2 regions of the Mesorhizobium newzealandense genome follow, and region 2 is predicted to be linked to the other one. Evidence: predicted binding sites of a transcription regulator. Region 2 holds the regulator's gene; the other holds the start of a gene.

Region 1 (3,412 bases), on a different contig from region 2:
GACCGGTTGCTTGACGACTATCTCAGCCGTGTCGCCGGTGATCCGGCCATCCAAGATCTGCAAAACGCCATCCAGGCCGACAAGGCACTCAAGAATCTCGACATCGCCGAAACCCGACATCAAGCCAAGATGTTCTGCGACCATGTCATCGCCCTGCTCGAGCCCGAGAAGCGCGAGCAGTTCGAACGCATGGTTCTTCTGATCTTCCAGCTAGCCGGTGGTGTGGTGCGCCTGGCGCTTGCCGAGGGCAAAGCGGAAAGTCACCAGACCATCGAGGATTACCGGTCGATCATCCACACCCAGCTGCGGCTCTTTCTCTAGTCGAGCGCGGCGCGGCGGCGGAACTCAACGCCCAACGCATCGAGGTGTCGGGCGGAATGAGCATCTAGTCCAAATCTGTCGGCAGCAAGGTTGGTGACGTGATGGTAGTGGGTCAGGCCGCTCGCGGGCCATACAACAAGCAGAAAATCTGATATTGTCTTTTCCTCCACGTCGGAGGGTTATTATTTATGACCCGTCATTGCATTATGCTGACGGATGATGGTTTGAACGTTGGGAGGTGGCAAATGCGCTTATTCTCTCAATTCGCTCTGCGGACTGCACGAACGCTCGCACTCCTACTGCTGGCTCTTACATTTGCCCGCCCGGTCAGTTCGCAAACCACGGCGCCCGACACGATCCAGGTCATTGCTCAGCAGCAGAAAGTGATCAGTCAAACATACAAACTGGAAAGGTACGGCGAGGGGGGTCATGTATCTGGAAACTCTTGCGCTGCTCGCAGCCTATGGCGGCTGGTCGCGCTATGACCCAGCAACCGCGGCATCGATGGGGACGAAGCGGATAGAAACCCTTAAACTACAGGAAATGGTGGGGGGACTAAAGCCGAACCTGGTCCATGCAATGACGGCAGTACAGCGAAACAAAAGCGTGTCCGAGGACGAACTGAAACGGTTTTCAGATATCTACCATAATGTCGAGACTCTATGCGCGGTGGCAATTGACGTGCATGACCTGATTGTGGACGGCAAGATCGACGAAGCCAACGCTCTCTATCGCGACAAATCTATCCCCTTGATAAACGCGATAAAAGCAGATTCATACACATTGATTTCGAGCTTGGAGGGCAAGATAGATAAAGCTGCACTTCATCGTCTCGCCAAGTAGGACGACGGGCGCGCCTCCCAACTCGCCGTAATCATAATCGCCGACGGGGTTCATAGGCAGAACCGCATACCGAGCATCGTCCTCGTCGGTATTGGCGCGAATGGTTTGCTGTTTGACCTTTGAGACACAAGAAATTGGGTTCCGCTTAGGGCGTTGACTAAGAGACCGCGCGACGGTCCCCACAGACGCGATGGGCAAATTCCACGTTGGCCCCGCGGCAACCGGCACATTCCGGAAACGAGCGGTTGCGGAAAACAAAATTTCACGCGCATGGGCAGTTCCGAACGCCTTGACTCTCGCCAGCCGCGAGCCTATTTCACCGCCACGTTAGCACTCGCCATTGGTGAGTGCTAACCATATGTCCGGCGCCGCCGGGCTGAGGAACTGTTCTCACCGTTCTCATCGAGGAAGAAAAAATGGCAAAGTCGAAGTTCCGCCCGCTTCATGACCGCGTGGTCGTTCGCCGGGTCGAATCCGAATCCAAGACCGCCGGCGGGATCATCATCCCCGATACGGCAAAGGAAAAGCCGCAGGAAGGCGAGATCATCGCTGTCGGCTCCGGCGCTCGTGACGAAGCCGGCAAGCTCGTCCCGCTGGACGTCAAGGCCGGCGACCGCATCCTGTTCGGCAAGTGGTCGGGCACCGAAGTCAAGCTCAATGGCGAAGACCTTCTGATCATGAAGGAATCCGACATCATGGGCATCATCGGCTGATATCAGGCCTTTCCGTCAACTGAATTCCCGGGCTCAATCCAAGCCCTTGCCAGGAGTTAAAAATGGCTGCCAAAGACGTAAAATTCTCCCGTGATGCCCGTGAGCGCATGCTGCGCGGCGTCAACATCCTCGCCGACGCGGTGAAGGTCACGCTCGGCCCCAAGGGCCGCAACGTCGTCATCGACAAGTCGTTCGGCGCCCCGCGCATCACCAAGGACGGCGTCACCGTCGCCAAGGAAATCGAGCTTGAGGACAAGTTCGAAAACATGGGCGCGCAGATGGTCCGCGAAGTTGCTTCGAAGACCAACGACATCGCCGGCGACGGCACCACGACCGCGACCGTTCTGGCGCAGTCGATCGTCCAGGAAGGCCACAAGGCGGTTGCCGCCGGCATGAACCCGATGGACCTGAAGCGCGGCATCGATCTGGCCGTGACCGAAGTCGTCGCGGCGCTCGGCAAGGCTGCCAAGAAGATCAAGACCTCCGAGGAAGTTGCCCAGGTCGGCACGATCTCGGCCAATGGCGACGAGTCGGTCGGCAAGATGATCGCGGAAGCGATGCAGAAGGTCGGCAACGAAGGCGTCATCACGGTTGAGGAAGCCAAGACCGCCGAGACCGAACTGGAAGTCGTCGAAGGCATGCAGTTCGACCGCGGCTACCTCTCGCCCTACTTCGTCACCAACGCCGACAAGATGGTTGCCGAACTCGAGGACGTCTACATCCTCCTGCACGAGAAGAAGCTCTCCAACCTCCAGGCCATGCTGCCGGTTCTCGAAGCCGTAGTGCAGACCTCGAAGCCGCTGCTGATCATCTCGGAAGACGTCGAAGGCGAGGCCCTGGCCACGCTGGTCGTCAACAAGCTGCGTGGCGGCCTGAAGATCGCCGCCGTCAAGGCGCCGGGCTTCGGCGATCGCCGCAAGGCAATGCTGGAAGACATCGCCATCCTCACCGGTGGCCAGGTCATCTCGGAAGACCTCGGCATCAAGCTCGAGAACGTCGGCCTCAACATGCTCGGCCGCGCCAAGAAGGTGTCGATCTCCAAGGAGAACACCACCATCGTCGACGGCGCCGGCAAGAAGGCCGAGATCCAGGGCCGCGTTGCCCAGATCAAGCAGCAGATCGAAGAGACCACGTCGGACTACGACAAGGAGAAGCTGCAGGAACGTCTCGCCAAGCTGGCGGGCGGCGTTGCGGTGATCCGCGTCGGCGGTGCGACGGAAGTCGAAGTCAAGGAAAAGAAGGACCGCGTCGATGACGCCCTCAACGCGACCCGCGCGGCCGTGGAAGAAGGCATCGTTGCTGGCGGCGGCGTCGCCCTGCTGCGCGCTTCGGCCAACATCAAGGCCACCGGCGCCAATGCCGACCAGGCTGCTGGCATCAACATCGTGCGCCGCGCGCTGCAGGCTCCGGCCCGCCAGATCGCGGCGAACGCTGGTGCGGAAGCATCGATCGTTGCCGGCAAGATCCTCGAGAACAAGGGCGCGACCTTCGGCTACAACGCCCAGACCGGCGAATATGGCGACATGATCGCCATG
Region 2 (3,412 bases):
CGCCGACCGGCCGTCCCCACAACTCGCCGTTGGAGACGACGAAACCGGTGATGAAATCCTCGTACTCGCCGGTCGGCTTGCCGTCCTTGAACAGCAACCGCACCACCTTGTAGCCGGTCCTGTTGCCGCGGTTCCATGAACCGTGCAAGGCGACGAAGGCGTCGCCTTTGTATTCGGCCGGAAAGCCGGAACCGGCGGGCAAGTTTTTTCCGTCGTAGAAGGCGATGTTGAGCGGCGCCGAATGCGCCTGTATCAGCACATCGGGAATGGTCGCCTTGCCGGCAAGGTCGGGGCGTTCACCCTTGTGGCGCGGATCCTCGTTGTTGCCGATATAATACCAGGGCCAGCCATAAAAGGCGCCGTCCTTGACCACGGTCGCATATTCGGTCGGCACATTGTCGCCGAGCGCATCGCGCTCGTTGACGACGCACCACAGCGCGCCGGTCGCCGGCTGAACGGTCATGCCCGAACAGTTGCGCAGGCCGGTGGCGACGATGCGGCCATTCCTGCCGTCGGGGTCGAAGGCCAGCACATCTGCGCGGCCGTCTTCAGACCCCCAGGCGGCACCCAATGGCTTCGACTTCGCCCACGCCTCCAAGCCGCCGTCCGGCTCCTTTGTCATACCCTCGGCGACGTTCGACCCCGATCCGACCGACAGGTAAAGCGTCTTGCCGTCCGGAGAAAAAACGATGTCGCGGGTCCAGTGATGACTGGCAGGAATGTTGTCGACGATGGTTTCCGGATCGCCGGCTGCCTTCAGGTCACCATCGCGGTAGGCAAAGCGCACGACGCTGTCGCTGTTGGCGACATAGACCCATTGCGGGTCATTGCCCGGCGGAAAGAAGGCGATGCCGTATGGCCGGTTGAGATCGCCGGCAAAGATGCCGTCCTTCGCCAGCTTCGCGCTGCCCTCGGCGAGACGATAGACGCGGATCTGGTTGGCTTGGCTGTCGGCGACGAACAGGTCGCCGTTCGGCGCGACGCGCACGACGCGCGGATTGTCGATACCCGACGCGATCAGCTCGGCCGAAAAGCCCGGCGGCAGTTTCGGCTTCGCGTCTGCCGGCCTTTCGACCAGGCCGGTGCTGTTCGAGGCGGATTTGCTGACGTAAGGCCTTGGCAGGTCTTCCGGCTTGATCAGGCGGCGCACCCCTGGCCTGTCGGCGCGCCAGTCGCCAAAGGCGGCCGCGCCTCTCAGCACCGGCTGCTCCGCCTGCTGGGCGAATGCCGCGGCGGTGAGAAACAGCGCCGCGGGAATAGCCAGCCCGGCCAATCGGATCATTCCGTCCTCCAACCCCGGCCACAGAGACAGGTTGCGAAGAGAACAAACGGGCGATTTCGTCGATCGTTCCGTGGCTTGCCAGCCTCAGTTGCCGGCGGCGTAAAAATCGTCGTCTAGGCGTTTTTCCAGTTCAACGAGATCGGCCGGCAGCGGCAGCCCCATCGCGCGCATTTCCCGCAGTTTTTCGCGCAACTGCTCGTGGATTTCGTGCTGGTCTTCCGGCTGGTTGATCATCTCTTCCAGCAACAGGCTGATCCGGGCCTTGAATTCTTCGAGCGCCATCGTCGTCTCCTCGGTTACCCAGCTCAACGCAGCATGCGGGAAATAAGCTGCGCCGTATAGTCGACCATCGGTACGATACGGGCATAGTTGAGCCGGGTCGGGCCGATGACGCCGAGCGCACCGACGACGCGGGCATCCTTGTCGCGATAGGGCGCCACCACCAGCGACGAGCCCGACAGCGAAAACAGCTTGTTTTCCGAACCGATGAAGATGCGCACGCCCGATCCCTGTTCGGCCAGGTCAAGCAGCTGGATCAGCCCGTCCTGCGTCTCCATGTCCTCGAACAGGTGCCGCAACAATTCGATGTCGGCCTGGGCGGTGACGTTTTCGAGCAGATTGGCGCGACCGCGCACGATGAGCCGAGCCGGCAGGCCGCTGTCGGCGCCCGCCCACACCGCCAGCCCCTTTTCGACCAGGTCCTGCGAGAGCGTGTCGAGCGCGGCCCTGGTCTCTTCCTTGATGCGGGCGATCTCGATCCGCGCCTCGGCTAGCGTGCGGCCGCGAATATGGGCGTTGAGGAAGTTCGAGGCTTCGTGCAGCTGCGAGACGGTGATGCCGGCCGGCAGCTCGACGACGCGGTTTTCGACGTCGCCATTTTGCGACACCAGCACCGCCAGCGCCTTGGTCGGCTCCAACTGGATGAATTCGATGTGCTTCAGCGCCACCTCGTTCTTGGCGGCCAGCACCAGGCCGGCGCCGCGCGACATGCCCGACAGCATCTGGCTGGCCTCGGTCAGCATGTGTTCGAGTGTCGCGCCTGAGCCGGACGCCCGCACCTGCGCCTCGATGGTGCGGCGCTCCTCGTCCGAGAGGTCGCCGAGTTCCATGAAGGCATCAACGAAGAAGCGCAGGCCGGCCTGCGTCGGCAACCGGCCGGCCGAGATGTGGGGCGCGTAGATCAGGCCGAGATGCTCGAGGTCGCTCATCACGTTGCGGATGGTGGCGGGCGACAGCGAGGACGGCAGGATGCGCGACAGGCTGCGCGAGCCGACCGGTTCGCCGTCCTTCAGGTAGGAATCGACGATGCGCCGGAAGATGTCGCGCGAACGCATGTCGAGCGACTGAAGCGCGGGCGACAGCAGACTGGGTTCGGCGACTGCCTTGGTCATTCGGCCAAAAACCTCCGGCCCAAGGATATAGACTTCACCACGGCCCGCGCAACCGGTGTCTGACTCAGATCACCCGGGGTGTCTGTATCAGATCACCCGGCCATTTTCCTTTGCGCCACGCGCCCCATGTGGTTACAAGCCGGCCAAGAATCCGAAAAATGACGGGAAAGAGCCTGAATGCGCCCCTCCAAACGCCAATTCGACGAAATGCGTGCCATCTCCTTCGAGCGCGGCGTCTCCAAGCACGCCGAAGGCTCATGCCTGGTGAAGTTCGGCGACACGCATGTCCTGTGCACGGCCAGCCTCGAGGAGAAGGTGCCGGGCTGGATGCGTAATTCCGGCAAGGGCTGGGTCACCGCGGAATACGGCATGCTGCCGCGCTCGACCGGCGAGCGCATGCGCCGCGAGGCCTCCGCTGGCAAGCAGGGTGGCCGCACGCTGGAAATCCAGCGGCTGATCGGCCGCTCCTTGCGCGCCGTGGTCGACCTGCAGGCGCTGGGCGAACAGCAGATCACCGTCGACTGCGACGTCATCCAGGCCGATGGCGGCACTCGCACCGCCTCGATCACCGGCGGCTGGGTGGCGCTGTATGATTGCCTACGCTGGATGGAAGCCCGCCAGATGGCCAGTGTCGCCAAGGTGCTGAAGGATCATGTCGCGGCGATCTCCTGCGGCATCCATGACGGCCAGCCGGTCATCGACCTCGATTATCTCGAGGATTCCTCCGCCGGCACCGACG

The links. The regulator HrcA, encoded in region 2, represses chaperone genes, less so after heat shock. The targets are predictions, from matches to a motif close to GTTAGCACTCNCNNNNNGNGAGTGCTAAC.
Region 1: groES (co-chaperone GroES) is a predicted target of HrcA. The motif match lies at 1,491-1,519, and genes of this name have one in related genera.

What each region holds. Positions count from the first base shown of each region.
Region 1 covers NZ_JBHUGZ010000030.1:608,917-612,328, reverse strand. The annotation lists gene ACFSOZ_RS37085 (TetR/AcrR family transcriptional regulator) at 1-321, shown strand, start outside; gene ACFSOZ_RS37080 (hypothetical protein) at 751-1,164, shown strand; gene groES (co-chaperone GroES) at 1,581-1,877, shown strand; gene groL (chaperonin GroEL) at 1,940-3,412, shown strand, end outside.
Region 2 covers NZ_JBHUGZ010000002.1:70,882-74,293, reverse strand. The annotation lists gene ACFSOZ_RS04470 (PQQ-dependent sugar dehydrogenase) at 1-1,282, opposite strand, end outside; gene ACFSOZ_RS04465 (hypothetical protein) at 1,367-1,564, opposite strand; gene hrcA (heat-inducible transcriptional repressor HrcA) at 1,588-2,673, opposite strand; gene rph (ribonuclease PH) at 2,851-3,412, shown strand, end outside.